DNA from 4 places in the Virgibacillus sp. 6R genome. Region 2 is predicted to be linked to each of the others. Evidence: riboswitches for the same ligand, from Rfam matches in the RefSeq annotation. Region 2 holds a riboswitch; each other region holds the start of a gene.
The links. A riboswitch is a leader RNA that binds a small molecule or an ion and turns the genes downstream of it on or off. The one in region 2 is predicted to bind S-adenosylmethionine.
Positions count from the first base shown of each region.

Region 1: another riboswitch for S-adenosylmethionine. It lies ahead of BKP57_RS08845 (PLP-dependent aspartate aminotransferase family protein); the one in region 2 lies ahead of BKP57_RS05795 (methionine biosynthesis PLP-dependent protein).
Region 3: another riboswitch for S-adenosylmethionine. It lies ahead of BKP57_RS18550 (methionine ABC transporter ATP-binding protein); the one in region 2 lies ahead of BKP57_RS05795 (methionine biosynthesis PLP-dependent protein).
Region 4: another riboswitch for S-adenosylmethionine. It lies ahead of metK (methionine adenosyltransferase); the one in region 2 lies ahead of BKP57_RS05795 (methionine biosynthesis PLP-dependent protein).

Region 1 covers NZ_CP017762.1:1,950,050-1,954,246, forward strand. Annotated here, with positions in the region: gene BKP57_RS08840 (PTS transporter subunit EIIC) at 1-561, opposite strand, end outside; SAM riboswitch class I at 1,332-1,452, shown strand; gene BKP57_RS08845 (PLP-dependent aspartate aminotransferase family protein) at 1,671-3,416, shown strand; gene BKP57_RS08850 (MurR/RpiR family transcriptional regulator) at 4,062-4,197, opposite strand, start outside.
Region 2 covers NZ_CP017762.1:1,271,923-1,276,119, reverse strand. Annotated here, with positions in the region: gene BKP57_RS05805 (cyclase family protein) at 1-145, opposite strand, end outside; gene BKP57_RS05800 (homocysteine S-methyltransferase family protein) at 187-1,236, opposite strand; SAM riboswitch class I at 1,331-1,429, opposite strand; gene BKP57_RS05795 (methionine biosynthesis PLP-dependent protein) at 1,612-2,724, opposite strand; SAM riboswitch class I at 2,827-2,928, opposite strand; gene BKP57_RS05790 (manganese catalase family protein) at 3,218-4,114, opposite strand; gene BKP57_RS05785 (YuzF family protein) at 4,129-4,197, opposite strand, start outside.
Region 3 covers NZ_CP017762.1:4,096,670-4,100,866, forward strand. Annotated here, with positions in the region: gene gcvH (glycine cleavage system protein GcvH) at 1-157, shown strand, start outside; gene BKP57_RS18540 (toprim domain-containing protein) at 678-1,034, shown strand; gene BKP57_RS18545 (thioredoxin family protein) at 1,057-1,368, shown strand; SAM riboswitch class I at 1,500-1,611, shown strand; gene BKP57_RS18550 (methionine ABC transporter ATP-binding protein) at 1,710-2,741, shown strand; gene BKP57_RS18555 (methionine ABC transporter permease) at 2,731-3,399, shown strand; gene BKP57_RS18560 (MetQ/NlpA family ABC transporter substrate-binding protein) at 3,428-4,197, shown strand, end outside.
Region 4 covers NZ_CP017762.1:629,418-633,614, forward strand. Annotated here, with positions in the region: gene asnB (asparagine synthase (glutamine-hydrolyzing)) at 1-589, opposite strand, end outside; gene metK (methionine adenosyltransferase) at 1,044-2,249, opposite strand; SAM riboswitch class I at 2,513-2,627, opposite strand; gene pckA (phosphoenolpyruvate carboxykinase (ATP)) at 2,865-4,197, shown strand, end outside.

The DNA of each region.
Region 1 (4,197 bases), 680 kb from region 2:
AATTACCGTCATAAAACCAATTGTAATAATCGGGACAGATTTTTTTCCTGAAAAGAATGCAAATGCCGTTGGCAATTCTAGATTATAAAACTTATCTGTTGCCCAAGCTGCTAAAAGCCCAGTAATGATTCCTCCTACCGCATTAATATTCATTGTTTGGATGCCTAACACTTCTATTTGCCCATATTGCGTCATAACCTCGGGATCCGCCATCTTCCCCGTAATGATTAGCCAAACATGCATGGCTATAATTAAGGTTAAATAGCCAGTTGTAGCGGCAAAAACAGATATCCCCTTATCTTTTTTACTCATTCCATAGGCAACACCCATTGCAAATAACAATGGAATATTATCAAACACGACACTTGCTATGGTACGAATGCTAGTTAATAAAGTATTTACTGCTTCATAGCCTAAAAAAGGAAACCTTTCAATCATATACGTTTGTACCAATGCTCCACTAATCCCTAAGATCATACCAACTGGCGCCAGTACCCCAATTGGGAGAAGTAAAGTACGCCCAAATCTTTGAATGGAGTCGCTGATTTTTCGCTTTGTCATTTAGAATTTAAACCTCCTCATTCAGCATTTCACATTTTATTTTATCAGCCAAATTAAAATTAAAAAGCGCTTTCATATCCTTTCAGCTGACATAGGTAATGAAAAATGACCTAGGTCACAACCATTTGTAAAAATCAATAACATGTAAAAAACTTTAAACTGAAACATACCTTTATTCGTTCTACAAGTGTATACGTAACCTTAATAACAGCAAATTGTCTTAAATCAACAGTCATTCACAAAGTTGCAGCGAATTACTAGTTGCTGGGCAATGGAGCCGAACGTGACTAGTCGGTTATTTCGTTACAAGCACTTCATTTTATACTTGCTTATCTTTTAAACAAAGGCGCAGGGCGCCCGTTTAGCAACGTAGTGAATGGAACGAATCAACTAAAGATTTAGGAATCATGCCACTAAAAACAGGGGTATGCCGACGTGGAGCGGCAAGCCCGTTTTTAGTCTCGGCCTTCCTCTTTGCCACGAACCGATGATAACTTATCGTAGGGCGCATTTCTAAGTTCACATAGTTGCTGGGCTCATGCGCCGGACGTGACTATTAGGTTATTTCATTATCCATAAGCACCTGAGTTTATACTTTCTTATTCTTCAAAAAATAAATTAAAGCCTCCTTGTTTATTTATAATGAGAAATATCTAAAGCTTCCTACCTCCTACTTAGACCTAATTTATATAAATAATATGTGTACACGTATTCTTCATTGACAATACATCTTGAACCTTATATAATATTCAGTAATTTAAAAATTGAATCTCTTATCAAGAGTGGTGGAGGGAATAGGCCCTTTGAAACCCGGCAACCTAAAAGCAATAATGATTTGCTTTTTACGGTGCTAAATCCTACAGACCTTAGAAATGGTCTGGAAGATAAGAGGAGGAACGGAAAACGATTCTAGCCCTCTTCTTTAGGAAGAGGGCTTTTTATTTCCACCACCTCCAAATAGTCGCCTACCTTGAAAAAATTAACCAGCCGAAAACATACTTTTCGCAAGATTCATTCAACAGGTTCCAAAAACGGAGACCACAAATGCAAAAAAGATAAGAGGATTAGATCTTAAGAACCAGCCCCACATTCAAAGGAGGAATAAAACAATGACAAGCTTTTTCACGCAAGATCCAGAGACAATTTTACTTCACGGCGGGCAAATACCCGACCCGACAACAGGTGCAAGGGCAGTACCTATCTACCAAACTACTTCTTATGTTTTTAAAGATACCAAACATGCCCAAAATTTATTCGGATTAGCGGAGCCAGGAAATATTTATTCTCGTATTGGTAATCCAACAGTCGATGCATTTGAACAGCGTGTTGCTCAATTGGAAGATGGGGTCGCAGCAGTAGCAACCTCTTCTGGTATGGCTGCTATTACATTCGCTATTTTAAATGTCGCCAGTGCTGGCGATGAAATCATTACCGACCGCAATCTTTATGGTGGGACGTATAACTTATTTGCTAACACATTGCCTCGCTATGGCATCAACGTTAAATTCGTTGATGGTACCAATCCAAAAGAAGTAGAAGCAGCGATCACTGACAAAACAAAAGCTATTTTTGGAGAAACGATTACAAATCCAAGTCTTCACGTTTTTGATATAGAGACCATTGCTACTATCGCTCACGCACACCATATTCCATTAATTATTGATAATACATTCGCACCATACCTTACCAAACCATTCGCCTGGGGAGCGGATATTATTGTCCATTCTGCTACAAAATGGATCGGCGGACACGGAACCACCATTGGAGGTATCATTGTAGACGGTGGAAGATTTGATTGGAACAATGAACGATTTCCTGACTTTACTGAACCCGATGAGAGTTATAATGGTCTGCGGTTTATTGATGTTGGACCAGCCGCTTTTGCCACTAAGCTTCGCGTGCAATTAATTCGTGATATTGGCGCTTGCTTAAGTCCACATAGTGCCTTTTTACTGCTTCAAGGATTAGAAACGTTACATTTACGTATGCAACAACATACACAAAATGCACAAAAGATTGCATCGTATTTGGAGGATCATCCAGCAATTGAGTGGGTCAGTTATCCAGGTTTGCCCAGCCATCCGTCCTATCCATTAATAAAAAAATATTTCCGTGATGGTACGGCAGGGTCGATCATTACGTTTGGTATAAAAGGGGGGAGGGAAGCTGGACGACAATTAATTGATCACATTGAATTATGGTCACATGTAGCCAATGTAGGTGATGCGAAATCACTGATTATTCACCCCGCTTCCACGACACATCAACAACTTACATCAGAAGAATTAGCAGCGAGCGGAACGACGGAAGAAACCGTCCGTTTATCGATTGGGTTAGAATCCGTAAATGATTTGCTAATTACACTAGATCAAGCGATAGCCAAAGCTACAGGTGAACAAGAGACCATCGTATTTGATGATCAGCACGCTATCCATTGGCTGCTCCATTCTTCTTTTATAAGAGACGAGGGGAACATACGCAAAAAAACGATTGCCGTTTACGGGTTAGAGCAAGCGAGCAAAGCAGATGAAGAAAAAGTGTTGCAACTGCGAGCACTTGGATTTGACATAGTTGCTGTCGGAAATCCTATTTCCACAGCGGAACTGCCACAGTATGATGAGTTATCTGAGGTTCCGATTGTAGACGCCATTTGGCTGGTACACGCAACATTACCAGCTGACTTGTTAGAGCAACTCGTAAATAAAAAATGCAAGCTTTTATGGATCGAGCAACCGAACGCTTTCCATAATATAGCAGATTATAAAAAAGCAGCAGAAATTACAGTTATTACACACAAGAACCCTTATGATGAAGCACTACGACTTCGTAATAATTCCTGTTTAACACCAGTGTAAAGTTAACTAATTCAAACCAGTAGCGATAATAAAAAGCTCATAGACTTAAAAAAATGGATTTTATTACCCTTAAACAGGACTCCATCTTGCTCAATCAAACTTTAGGTGCCCTAGCCTTTTTACAAACACTTCGTAAAAGCTTATGGCGCCTTTTGTTTTATTAAGGAAAGTGCCTCGAAAACGAATATGAATAATGGTTAGAAAATGCTTAAAATTTGTCAGTTTCTATACATAGACAAAGAAAAAATGATCAACAAACTAATACTGCTATTATTGGAATATTTTTGATAAGTTATGGATAATTGGCCTGCTTTGTACAACATTTGACTAATAAACTCTAGTCAAATGTTGTTCTAGTTAAAAATTCTCCTACGAAATGTGGGAGAATTTTTAAGAAAACGACTCATAAAAATTTTATACTGTTGAACTCAATGATATACCCTCCATCTTTAATAGTTGCGAAATGATTGGAGAAAAAATCAATTCTACCCACTACCTAGAGTCTTAGCCTTATATATTTATGCTATTTTAGCACGTTATAACGAAAGCTCAACCGGTTGGGATACCATTGGTTATAATTTATCTTACTTGAGAATACGTACTGCGCTTAAAAATGAATAGCACTATTTATTTAAGGTGTTTACGCTAATCAATAGATTGAGAAATTTGTTTCTTTGCTAATGCTATTCTAGAACTATCAATTTCGTGTAGATATTGACAAATTTGTTCAACTACGAAAAGCTGCGACATTTCCGTAATTAAAGTACTTCCTTCTTGTGCT
Region 2 (4,197 bases):
AGCCGTCATCATGATCAAATAATGTTTCAAATTTGGCGGGTTCAAATGCTGAGAAATGTGGTGATTCCGGTCCAAAAGCATGGGTTAAATCAATCCATTGCTTGTTTTTAATCGCTGCAATGGTATGCCATAATTGATTTGTCACACTAATTCTCCTTTAAAAGAAAAATTTTCTTTGTTGTTGTTTTAAGCTTTCAAACGATAATCCACATTATGTTTTTTTAATGTTTTATCTGATCCAAACAAGAAATGTTTCTCCATATTTGGGGAATATTTGGAATTAATCGTTTCGACACCGACAGCTTCAGCTACTGCTCGTAGCATTGCAGGAGAAGCGCCACAGCAAAGTCCAATGTAATGGATGCCAATATCTTTTGCTTCCTTAGCCCATGCTGCCAATTCATAGCGATTGTGATAAAGTGGGTCTAGCGCAGTTGGAAAAGTTGTTTCTGTTGGTAAATGACAGCTGCAAGCCCCATCAGGTAAGTTGAAAAATGTTGGATGCTCCTCTGTTGTGCGATATGGAATTGGTAAAGCGCCGACATATCCATTGACAGACTTTCTTATTTTAGCAAGATATGGCTGCATCGTTTCTGGACCTCGGAAGCAGTTCATGCCAACCACAAGTGCTCCTTTTTCGGAAAGCAATTGACAAGCCTCTTCCACGGTATATCCATCCCGTAAAATGTTTTCTCCCATAAGACCAAATGTTATTACAGCTGGAAGCTCTTGTTTCGTAATTTCCTCTAAGGCGATCAATGCTTCTTCATAGTAATAAAAGGTTTCCCCGTTAACAAAATCGACTCCTTCTTCTTTACACCATTGCACCATTTCTGCAAAAATACTTCTTACTTGATCTTTAGATGACGGATCATCGGGGTCAAAAATATTAGTGTTGGAAATATTTCCAGCAACAAGAGCTTCTTCTACTGGATGTTCCTTGGCGACTTCCTTTGCAAGACGAATCGCGCTTCGATTTAATGGCTCTAATAATTCCTCTTTGCCAATGATGCGCATTTTTTCTCGATTCCCATTATACGTAAAAGCCAGAACAACATCAGATCCGGCATTCATAAAATCACGGTATGCTTGCTTAAGGGCTTGCGGATTATCTAAAGCTACTTCCGGTACAAAAGAGCCTGCCTGTAAATATCCCCTTCGTTCCAGTTCAAATAAATAGCCTTCTCCAACAATAACGGGACCTTCCTCTAACCTCTGTTGTAAATTACGTTTCATTTAAAATTCCTCCTTTTAGTGATTTGGGGAAACCCCATAATAAAACCCTCTTCTTGAATTAGAAGAGGGTGAATTACCTTATTTATGGTATCTCTTCTTATCTTCAAGCGTTACGCTCTGGAATTAGCACAGTGCAATTATGCCTGTTGCTGAGGTTTCAATGGGCCAGTCCCTCCACCTCTCTGGATAAGATAGTCATATTATGTTTGTTCAAAAGCTATTCATGATAGCTCCTGTGTTCAATCAATGGCACGTTTCTGCCGAACTGTTGTTGAAACGAGATATTTGTTGTCAAATATATTTGATCATTTATAAAATTTAAATAATACTTTACACCGAGAGGAATGAAATGTCAACCTATTTACTAAAAAAATTTTAAGTTCCTGTTTCGAATTGTTTCAGCGCTTGATTTAAATCATGCTTTAAATCTTCTGCTTGCTCAATCCCTACAGAAAAACGTAATAAACAGTTATCAATTCCACGCTTTTTCCGTTCTTTAATAGGAATGTCGGCATGGGTTTGTGTAGCTGGATACGTGATAAAGCTTTCCACACCTCCTAAGCTTTCTGCAAAGGTAATTAATTGTAATTGTTGCAAAAAAGGATCAACCCAGCTAGAATCATGCAAACGAAAAGACAGCATCCCACCTTTGCCTGGATAGATCACCTCTTTAACTGCAGGTTGTCCCTCTAAAAATCTTGCTATTTTTTGTGCGTTTTCCTGATGCTTTGCTATTCGGAGTGAAAGTGTTTTTAGCCCTCTAATTAACAACCAACAATCAAAAGGAGAAAGCACTGCTCCGGATGCATTGTGTAAAGCAGCAAGTTTTTCACATACTTCCACACCTGTTGCAATCACAAGTCCCGCCAATACGTCATTATGTCCACCAATATATTTGGTTGCACTATGAATAACAATGTTTGCGCCAAGTTCTATAGGTCGCTGCAAACAAGGGGTGAGAAATGTATTATCAACGATAAGTAATAGGTTATGTTTTGTGGTTAAACTGGCTAACGATTTGATGTCAATTTCTTGCATGAGTGGATTCGTAGGCGTTTCAATAAATAAAGCCTTTGTTTTATCAGATATCCGTTTTTCCATATCTTTCAAATTAGTAAAAGAATCATAGATTATATGGAACTGATAGGCATTTGCATAGTGCTGCAGCAAACGATACGTTCCTCCGTATATATCTTCAGAAACGATCAATTCATCACCAGACTGGAAAAGGGACAGCACCAATTGGATAGCTGCCATACCTGAACTGCAAGCGTAACCTTGTTCACCAGACTCCAAATTCGCAATACCTGCTTCTAACAGTGTTCGGGTAGGGTTTTTGGTACGGCTATAATCATATCCGGTTGAACGTCCAATCCCGTCATGTTTAAATGCAGTTGATAAATAGATGGGAGGATTGATAGCACCAGTGTTAGGATCGCTGTGATTTCCTAATTGCACTAGCCTTGTTTCAAGTGTTCTTTTTATCATATGATCATCATCTCCTAGAAAAATATTTTCAAGGAGAGCAAGCAAAAAACCTCTCCTTGAAATAAGAAGAGGTTTCCTAAGTTAAATATAAAGGACCAATTCTTCTTATCTTCAAGCATTAAGCTTCTGGAATTGGCACAGTACTGCAAGCAGTCTGTTGCCGAGGCTTCAACGGGCCAGTCCCTTCACCTCTCTGGATAAGAAAATAATTTTTGAATTTTATAAGATTGAATATTAGAATACAAGGCGGATTAAAAAAAGTCAAGTGGAACCTTGTATTCATTTAGAGTGTTTAATGGATCATAGAATATCTATGAGCTATCCATTGCTACTCTCCTTCTATGTGCGATATTTGAAAAAGTTTAAAAGAGAAAGAAACTGTCTACATTTGCATTTTTCCTGCACACTATTGCACAGTTGACAATTTTCTTTGGCTAACTAGTTTATCCCGTATATAAGGAGCTGTAAGACTCCCACTTCAGGAGTAGGAAGTCTACATATTTTCCAGCAATCGTTTAGCGATTTTTTGATAGTCATCCCGATCAATTCCCGGTGCAAATTCTTCTGGAAGATCATCAAGATTTGGAATTGGTGCTCCCTTTGGTGCTCCTTCCTTCACGATCAGTTGTTTCCCATTTTCTGGATTTTCCCCTTTCCAAATTTGCCGAATGTCTACATAATCTCCGACGTCATTCCATGTGTATAATACATTTGCTAAGCCTTGCTCCTCAAATTTTCGGGCATGATCGAATTTGGTGTTGGAGAGATCAGGGATTGGAATTAGTTTCTTCACTTCAGCACCTGTAGCGATTTCTAGAGCTTTGGCATAAGCTAAGATATGAGTACCACCGCGAACTAATAAATATCCAATCATTTCTCTTGCTGTTTCATGCTCCGTCATTTCATATACACGCATTTTATGTGTACGAGCGCCAATTTCAAGAAAGAAATTGTGCAATAGATCAAGCACGAGGTTGCCACTGCTGAAGACATTATCTCCTGTCCAGGCGCGACCCATGGAATCACCTGCAAGTGCTGTTTGTGCAGTAGCAATGAACTGATAAGTATTTCGACTATCTTTTCCTGTTCGTAATGGAGTCACATCTGGGTCTCCTGTATAAAAGGTGTTTCGTTTTGAGAGTAGATTAATGGTGTTTGAAACAAGTTCAACGTGTCCGAATTCCTCAGCCGTTATACTAGCAACCAGGTCGTAAAATGGTTTGAGTTTATCCTTTTGTCGGAAATTAAAGGATTGAAACAGATAGTTATTTAAAGTTGACATTTCACCAAATTTCCCACCTAATAACTCTTGAACTGCCGCTGCTGCATTGGGATCCCCGTGTTCAGGTATAGGCAATTCAATTAACATGCGGTTTTCACGCTTAAACATGGTAAGCCTCCTTTTTAGCTTTTAGGAATGACCCAAACAATTTGTTGCGTACGAATGTAGAAAGAAGAACCACCTGATTCAAT
Region 3 (4,197 bases), 1.9 Mb from region 2:
AGTAGTCGAGGTAAATGAAGAATTGGAAGACAGTCCTGAATTTGTAAATGAATCACCATATGAAAATGCATGGATGCTTGTTGTAGAGCCAACAAATGAAGCCGAATTGGACGATTTATTATCTGCAGAAGCATATGAAGAAATGATAAGTGAATAAATAATTCAATAGCTGATATGCAATATTTTGCAATCAGCTTTGTTTTTACTAAAATAAATGTAACGAAATAGAAAAGTTAGGATTGTTTATTTAAGGTTCTGTTATAAAAAAGTTTGACTATAAAGTGATACTGTTTCATTTTTTAAGTAAATCAATCAGCAAGTACTTATATACTTAAATAATTAGTCTGAACATCATGATGTTAAAATGGCTCTTTTTTCAAGATACGCATAAATGGAGAACGATTAATAATTGGATGATTTTAACATAAACTACAAGCGAATCATGGATGACAATGGACATAAATGAATTGCAGAAGACTTATTTTTATTATATAATGATACGTTAAAAAGTCAGACATCCACTACGAGCATAACATTCATTTTGCAAAGCACATACCATTGTTCGAACTGTATGTAAATGGAAATTTGCTCTGTTTTTTGAACGGCATCTAATAATAAAACAATGCTCTCTCTGCATATGCAAGCTTGTCGCTTGATTTTCCAAGGAGTGCTATGTGATGATAACAGATGGATCAGAGAAGGTTTTGATTGTGGAAGGGTTAACGGATAAAAAGCAAGTAAATAAAGTACTTGCGGAAGATTTGACGATTGTTTGCACAAATGGAACCCTCGGGGTGGAACGATTTGACCAAATGTTGGAGGAGTACGCATTAGATGATAAGGAAGTTTATATTCTTGTAGACGAAGACCCTTCTGGTATGAAGCTTCGTAAACAATTAGCAAGAGAATTACCCCATGCCGAGCATGTATATGTAAGCAGTGAGTACCGGGAAGTCGCAACCACGCCGGAAAATGTTTTAGCGCAAGTATTAGTAAGTAAAAGAATAGCGGTTAACCCTATCTTTTTGATTTAAATTACAGTAAAAAGGTGATAGTTTGCAACAGGTAACAAAAGTGCAATTGCAGCAATCTGATTACTTTCTCTATATTTTCACGCCGCTTTGCGGAACTTGTAACCTAGCTAAAAGCATGTTGCTTAAAATTGAACAAATGCAAAAGCAAGAAGTGTTTTTAGAAATGAACGCTTCGCTACATCCAGAATTTATGCAAACATATCAAGTGGAAAGCGTACCTTGTTTGCTTATTAAGAAAGATGGACAAATAGTAGAAAAAATTTATGCGTTTCGAGATGTGGCAAATATTTATCAATATTTGTTAAAGCATAAACCGGAAATGTTTGCATTCTAATACAATAAATGTCTCTTCACCATTGTTTGTGATTTAATTTTACAAAAAGTGATGATGAACCCAAAAAAGTATATTGACAGATGGAAAGCAACATGCTATTATAGTGTCTATTCCAATTAAATAATAATTTACTCTTATCTTGAGCGGTGGAGGGACTGGCCCAGTGAACCCGCGGCAACCTTCAAATAGAACTATTTGAAAGGTGCTAATTCCTGCAAGGTGATAAACCTTGATAGATGAGGGGACATTTTGACATTCATACGTCTTTCTGTTCTCTTCAGAAAGGCGTTTTTAATTGCTTATATGGGCATAATAGGAAGAGCTAAGAAGGAGGAGTAGGTGTGATATCGATTGAGGGTTTGCGTAAAGTTTTTACTGCAAACAAGACAGAAACAACAGCTGTAGACGATGTTACCCTGTCGATTGAGCAAGGAGATATCTTTGGTGTGATCGGTTATAGTGGTGCTGGAAAAAGTACATTTGTACGATTAATTAATCGTCTAGAAGAGCCAACAAGTGGAAAAGTTTATATTAATAAGCAGGAGATAACTGCACTCAAAAAGAATGAGCTGCGTCTGGCAAGACAAGATATTGGAATGGTGTTTCAACATTTCAATTTACTATGGTCACGCACGGTAGAGGATAATATTGCTTTCCCATTGGAGATCGCTGGAGTTGAAAAAGAAGAAAGGCAACAACGTGTGCAATCATTAATTGATTTAGTTGGCTTATCTGGCAAAGAGAAAACATACCCTTCGCAATTAAGCGGTGGACAAAAGCAACGAGTTGGTATAGCACGTGCATTGGCAAATAAACCTTCTGTATTACTTTGTGATGAGGCAACATCAGCTTTAGATCCTGAAACAACGAATTCGATATTGGATTTGCTTGTTGATATTAATAAGCAGTTAGGGATAACTATTATTTTGATTACGCATGAAATGCATGTCATTCGGAAAATATGTAACCATGTTGCCGTTATGGAAAATGGAAAAGTAGTGGAGCACGGCAATGTTTTGGACGTATTTTCTCATCCGAAAAACAATGTTACGAAAAAGTTTGTCCAACAATTGATGGGGGATGCTGAAGCTGAGAATGAGTTCGAACATCTAATCAACACATTTAAGCAAGGCAGGCTTATTCGTCTTCATTTTGTTGGCGAAACAACAAACGATGCTTTAATCAGTAAGCTTGTGAAAACATACGATATTGATATTAGCATTTTACAAGGAAAAATTACTCGCACACAAGCTGGAGCGTATGGTACTTTATTTATCCAAATGACCGGTGATGAGGCAGAAATCGCTAAGGCAATCCAGCACGTGTCTGAAGAAACCTCTGTGGAGTTGGAGGTGATCCGTAATGTTGACTGACCTATTTTCTACAATTAAAATAGAAGATTTTATGGAAGCAACTTATGAAACATTTTATATGACGATTATTGCACTAATCGGGACATTTATTTTTGGCATCATGCTTGGCTTGCTATTATTCCTTACAAATAAGGGGGGGTTATGGCAAAATAAGTGGATTAACTTTTTAACAGCCACTTTCGTGAATGTGTTTCGCGCCATTCCATTTATTATATTAATACTGCTCTTATTCCCATTTACCGATTTTATCGTTGGGACGATCCGTGGTCCTAATGCTGCGTTGCCGGCATTAATCATCGGCGCAGCACCATTTTATGGGCGGCTTGTCGAAATTGCTTTAAGAGAAGTGGATAAAGGTGTTATCGAGGCTGCCAAAGCGATGGGAGCAAAAACAAGAACGATTATTTTTAAAGTATTGTTACCTGAAGCGATGCCTGCATTAATTTCAGGTATTACGGTTACGGCGATTGCACTTATTGGCTATACAGCAATGGCAGGTGCCATTGGTGCTGGTGGATTAGGAAGCTACGCCTACTATTCCGGATTCCAGCGCAGAGATTTTGATATCGTCCTGCTTTGTTCCATTATTATTGTACTGATCGTATTTTTATTTCAATTTATTGGTGATTTTATTACACGCAAATTAGATAAAAGATAATTCAAAAACGAAAAGAGGAGCGTACAAAATGAAAAAATACATTCTATCTATTCTATTTCTTATTAGTCTTGGAAGTGTTTTAGCAGCATGTGGCGGGGATGATAAAACAGCGGACGATAATAAAATCATTGTCGGTGCTTCCAGTGTACCGCACGCAGAAATCTTAGAAGAGGCGAAGCCATTATTGGAAAAAGAGGGCATCACTCTTGAAATTAGTGAATATCAGGACTATGTTTTGCCAAATGATGATTTAGATAGAGGAGAGATTGATGCAAACTATTTTCAGCATATTCCGTTTTTAGAACAAACAATAAGTGATACGGGATATGAACTTGATTATATTGCTGGTATTCATATTGAGCCAATTGGTGTCTATTCTAAAGGTATTTCCAGCATTGATGATATCCCCGAGGGCACGGAAGTAATTATGAGTAACTCTGTACCAGATCATGGACGTATCTTAACTTTGTTTGAGGAGCAGGGACTGATTAAATTAGATGATGGTGTAGATAAAGCAAAAGCTACGATTGATGATATTGCCGAAAATCCAAAGAATTTAACGTTTTCACCTGAATATGAAGCAGCTACCCTTCCAGAGTACTATGAAAGGGAAGAAAATGCTCTAGTTGCTATTAATACAAACTATGCTATTGATGCGGGATTAAAGCCAACAGAGGATGGCTTGTTTATTGAAGATGAAGATTCACCGTATGTGAATGTGCTAGCTGTTAAGAAAGAAGATAAAGACGATGAGGCATTAAATAAATTGGCAGAAATTTTACAATCAGAAGAAATTCA
Region 4 (4,197 bases), 640 kb from region 2:
TCATTGTCATTGGTTCCGGCACGTATTGAAAACTCAAATAATGCTGCAGAGCAGCTTGATCTACTTCTTCTTGTTCCATCATTAAGGTAATACTTTTTTTCTCTGATGCAAATGACGTCCCAAAGGAATTTTCATGATAAAAAAGTGGCTTAATACCAAAAGGATCGCGCGCACCGTATAATTGCTCTGTCTCTTTATCCCAAATAAGAATCGAGAACATACCTCTTAAATATTGAAAGGCATTCTCCTTATGTTTGGAAAAAAGTGCAGCTATAACCTCTGTATCTGAGTCTGTCTGGAATTCGTAGCCTTCTTCAAGCAGTTTTTCACGTAATTCGATATAATTATAAATCTCTCCATTAAAAACGAGCCAGATTTGTTCATTGTTATAGCTTAATGGCTGTGAACCACTTTCAATATCAATAATACTTAATCGGCGAAATCCGAATGAAATATAGGAATCAAAATAATAGCCCTCATCATCTGGCCCCCGATGAGTGATCAAATTATTTTGCTTTTTAAACAATTCAATTTCTTGTTCTGTTCGTTCGACTGGATTATCAAATATCATTCCGATAAAACCACACATTGCTGTCTACCTTCTCTCATTAATAATAGTAACGTGGCGTAAGATTATTTTTCAATATTATCATACCACATTATTCGCTAGTAAAAAACTTCCAAATAAAGCGTGTTTTATAGGGTAATAAGTTCTACATTATATAATTCTTGTCTGTTGATGTACATATGACCGTCTGTGATCACCATTTTTTGCGGAGACCTATATTGCATCAGATGTGAGTAAAGATACCATAACCGTACCATATATTCAATTGTTCTCATCAAAAACGGTAAAAAATTCAATGATGCCTTTTGTTTTTTTCGATCATTTAGTTACTCCCAAATTCTTATGTAAACAACATTATTCCTATTATATGTAAACTTCCCCCATTTAACCAAATTAGCCCCCTATCTTGGCACCGAAAAAAAAGCATGATTTCTCTATCTCCATCAAAAGAAAAATCATGCTCTCGCTCTCATCATTATTGCTGCTCTTTTACTAGTGCTACCAATTCTTCCACTTTATCTGTCTTTTCCCATGGGAATAAAACGTCCGTACGACCAAAATGTCCATATGCAGCTGTATTTCTAAAAATAGGCTTTTGTAAATCAAGCATACGAATAATGCCAGCCGGGCGAAGGTCGAATAGTTTTCGTACAGCTTGGACCAATTCATCCTCGCTTACAACCCCGGTTCCAAATGTATCGATAGCAATCGAAACTGGTTCTGCTACACCAATCGCATACGCAAGTTGAACTTCACATGTTTTTGCTAATTGGGCGGCAACAATATTTTTTGCTACATATCTAGCAGCATAAGCAGCAGAACGATCCACTTTCGTCGCATCCTTACCACTAAATGCACCACCACCATGACGTGCATAACCACCATAAGTGTCAACAATAATTTTTCTTCCGGTTAAGCCTGCATCGCCTTGTGGACCCCCAATCACAAATCGTCCAGTTGGGTTGATAAAATATTTCGTTGCTTCATCTAATAAATGTGCTGGAACAACAGGAATAATAACATGCTCCATTAAATCTTTTTCAATTTGTTCTACCGTTATATCTTGATGATGTTGTGTCGAAATGACGATTGTATCAATTCGAATAGGCTGGTCATCTTCTCCATATTCTACAGTTACTTGTGTCTTTCCGTCCGGTCTTAAGTAATCCAATGTATGGTCTTTACGGACATCTGCCAAACGCTTGGCTAATTTGTGCGCTAGAGAAATTGGCAATGGCATTAATTCTTCTGTTTCGTCACAGGCAAACCCAAACATTAGTCCTTGGTCACCAGCACCAATAGCATCAATTTCTTCCTCGCTCATTTGCCCCTGTCTTGCCTCCCAAGCAGTATCTACCCCCCCTGCTATATCCGGAGACTGCTCGTCAATCGCTGTTAGTACCGCACAGGTTTTGGCGTCGAATCCAAACTTTGCTCGTGTATAACCAATATCCTCAATGGTTTTTCGAACGATTGCAGGAATATCTACATATGTAGTGGTCGATATTTCCCCTGCTACCAATACTAGTCCTGTTGTAACAGTTGTCTCACAGGCAACTCGAGCATAGGGATCAGATTGTAATATTTCATCAAGGATAGCATCGGAAATTTGGTCCGATATTTTATCAGGATGACCTTCTGTTACACTTTCAGAAGTAAATAAACGTCGATTCGTAGCCATATTGCTACTTCCTCCTTTTAAAGTCGGTTACGGAACTCTATATAAACAAGATGCACCTTTCATTTTAGGGAATGTTATGAAGTCCATACTTTACTTGTCCAAAACGACAACAACCACTCCTATGAATGTAAATAGGATTTATGGTTATGAACAGCAGTATTTATTCCATTTCAAAACATCTCAACCGCTAGCATTCTATCCATTTTAACACAAAAAAATCCCTTCCTGCTTATCATGGAGGAAAGGGAATAGCGGACCTTTCGCTCTTATTGTTCAAGGTGACCTACTTACCTTGCATCAGGTTAGCACCTTTTCACATGAAATGTGATGGTTGCTGGGCTTCCTCGGGTCTGTCCCTCCACCGACTCTGAATAAGAGAACCGTTCGAATTTCAGCTTACCGAAAGAACCCCTTTATGTCAACTAATTTCCCCGTATTTCTATATGTTTTTTTCACACACTATAATGAAAAGATAAATATTTTTTTAATTTCATCGATATTTAGTATGGACTATTTAGGTGAATGTGTTATACTAATAAACATATTGAGTATATCACAATCGTTCTTAATCGTTGAACGTGAATAAATTTGAATTAAAAGGCAGGTATTTTTAAAATGAAAACGGTAGAAAAGTCTTATGTAACCGAATTATATTCTCACCCTTATTTATTATCGAATTTATCGGTACCGCAGCTTGTTGAAAAAATCTTGGCTAGAAAAGAAGGTAAGTTATCAGCTACAGGTGCAGTTCAAGCTGAAACAGGGGCTTACACAGGCCGCTCACCAAAAGATAAGTTTATTGTAAAAGACGAAATCAGCGAAAACTATGTTGACTGGGGAACAGTGAACCGTTCCATTGATGAAGCGACTTTCAATAAACTTTACCAAAAAGTCGTTCAATATTTAAAAAACAAATCCGAGATCTTTCAATTTAGAGGATATGCTGGAGCAGATCATGATTACCGTCTTCCGCTTCAAGTGATCAATGAATATGCGTGGCATAATCTATTTGCCAGACAGTTGTTTATCACACCTAAAGAAAAAGAGTTAAAAGAGCATCAGCCAGAGTTTACCGTTTTGTCTGCACCAACATTCAAAGCCAATCCTAAAGTAGACGGTACAAACTCAGAAGCATTTATTCTTGTATCGTTTAAACAACGTATCGTATTAATAGGTGGAACAGAGTATGCCGGCGAAATTAAAAAATCTATTTTTTCCGTGATGAATTATTTGCTCCCTCAACGCAATGTATTATCTATGCATTGTTCCGCTAATGTTGGTAAAGAAGGCGATGTTGCTTTGTTCTTTGGCTTGTCAGGAACAGGTAAAACAACATTATCAGCTGATCCGTACCGCCGTTTAATTGGCGATGACGAGCATGGCTGGGGACCTAATGGCGTGTTTAATATTGAAGGTGGTTGTTATGCTAAATGCATTAACTTATCGCAAGAAAAAGAACCGCAAATTTACGATGCCATTAGATTTGGTGCAGTATTGGAAAATGTCGTGTTAGATAACCAAACAAGAATTCCTGACTATAATGACACTATTTTAACAGAAAACACTCGCGCAGCATATCCGTTAGAAAACATAGATAACATTGCCGTACCAAGTATCGCTGGGCATCCAAGCACCATTATTTTTCTAACCGCTGATGCTTCAGGAACATTGCCTCCTATCAGTAAATTGACGAAAGAACAGGCCATGTATCATTTTCTAAGCGGATATACAAGTAAGCTAGCAGGAACAGAACGAGGTGTAACCGAACCACAAGCAACATTCTCAGCTTGTTTCGGTTCTCCATTCCTTCCATTGGCACCGTCCAAATACGCTGCCATGCTTGGGGAAAAGATTGACGCTTATCAATCAAATGTGTTTCTTGTAAACACCGGTTGGACGGGAGGAGCCTATGGTACTGGGAAGCGCATGAAGCTTTCGTATACTCGCG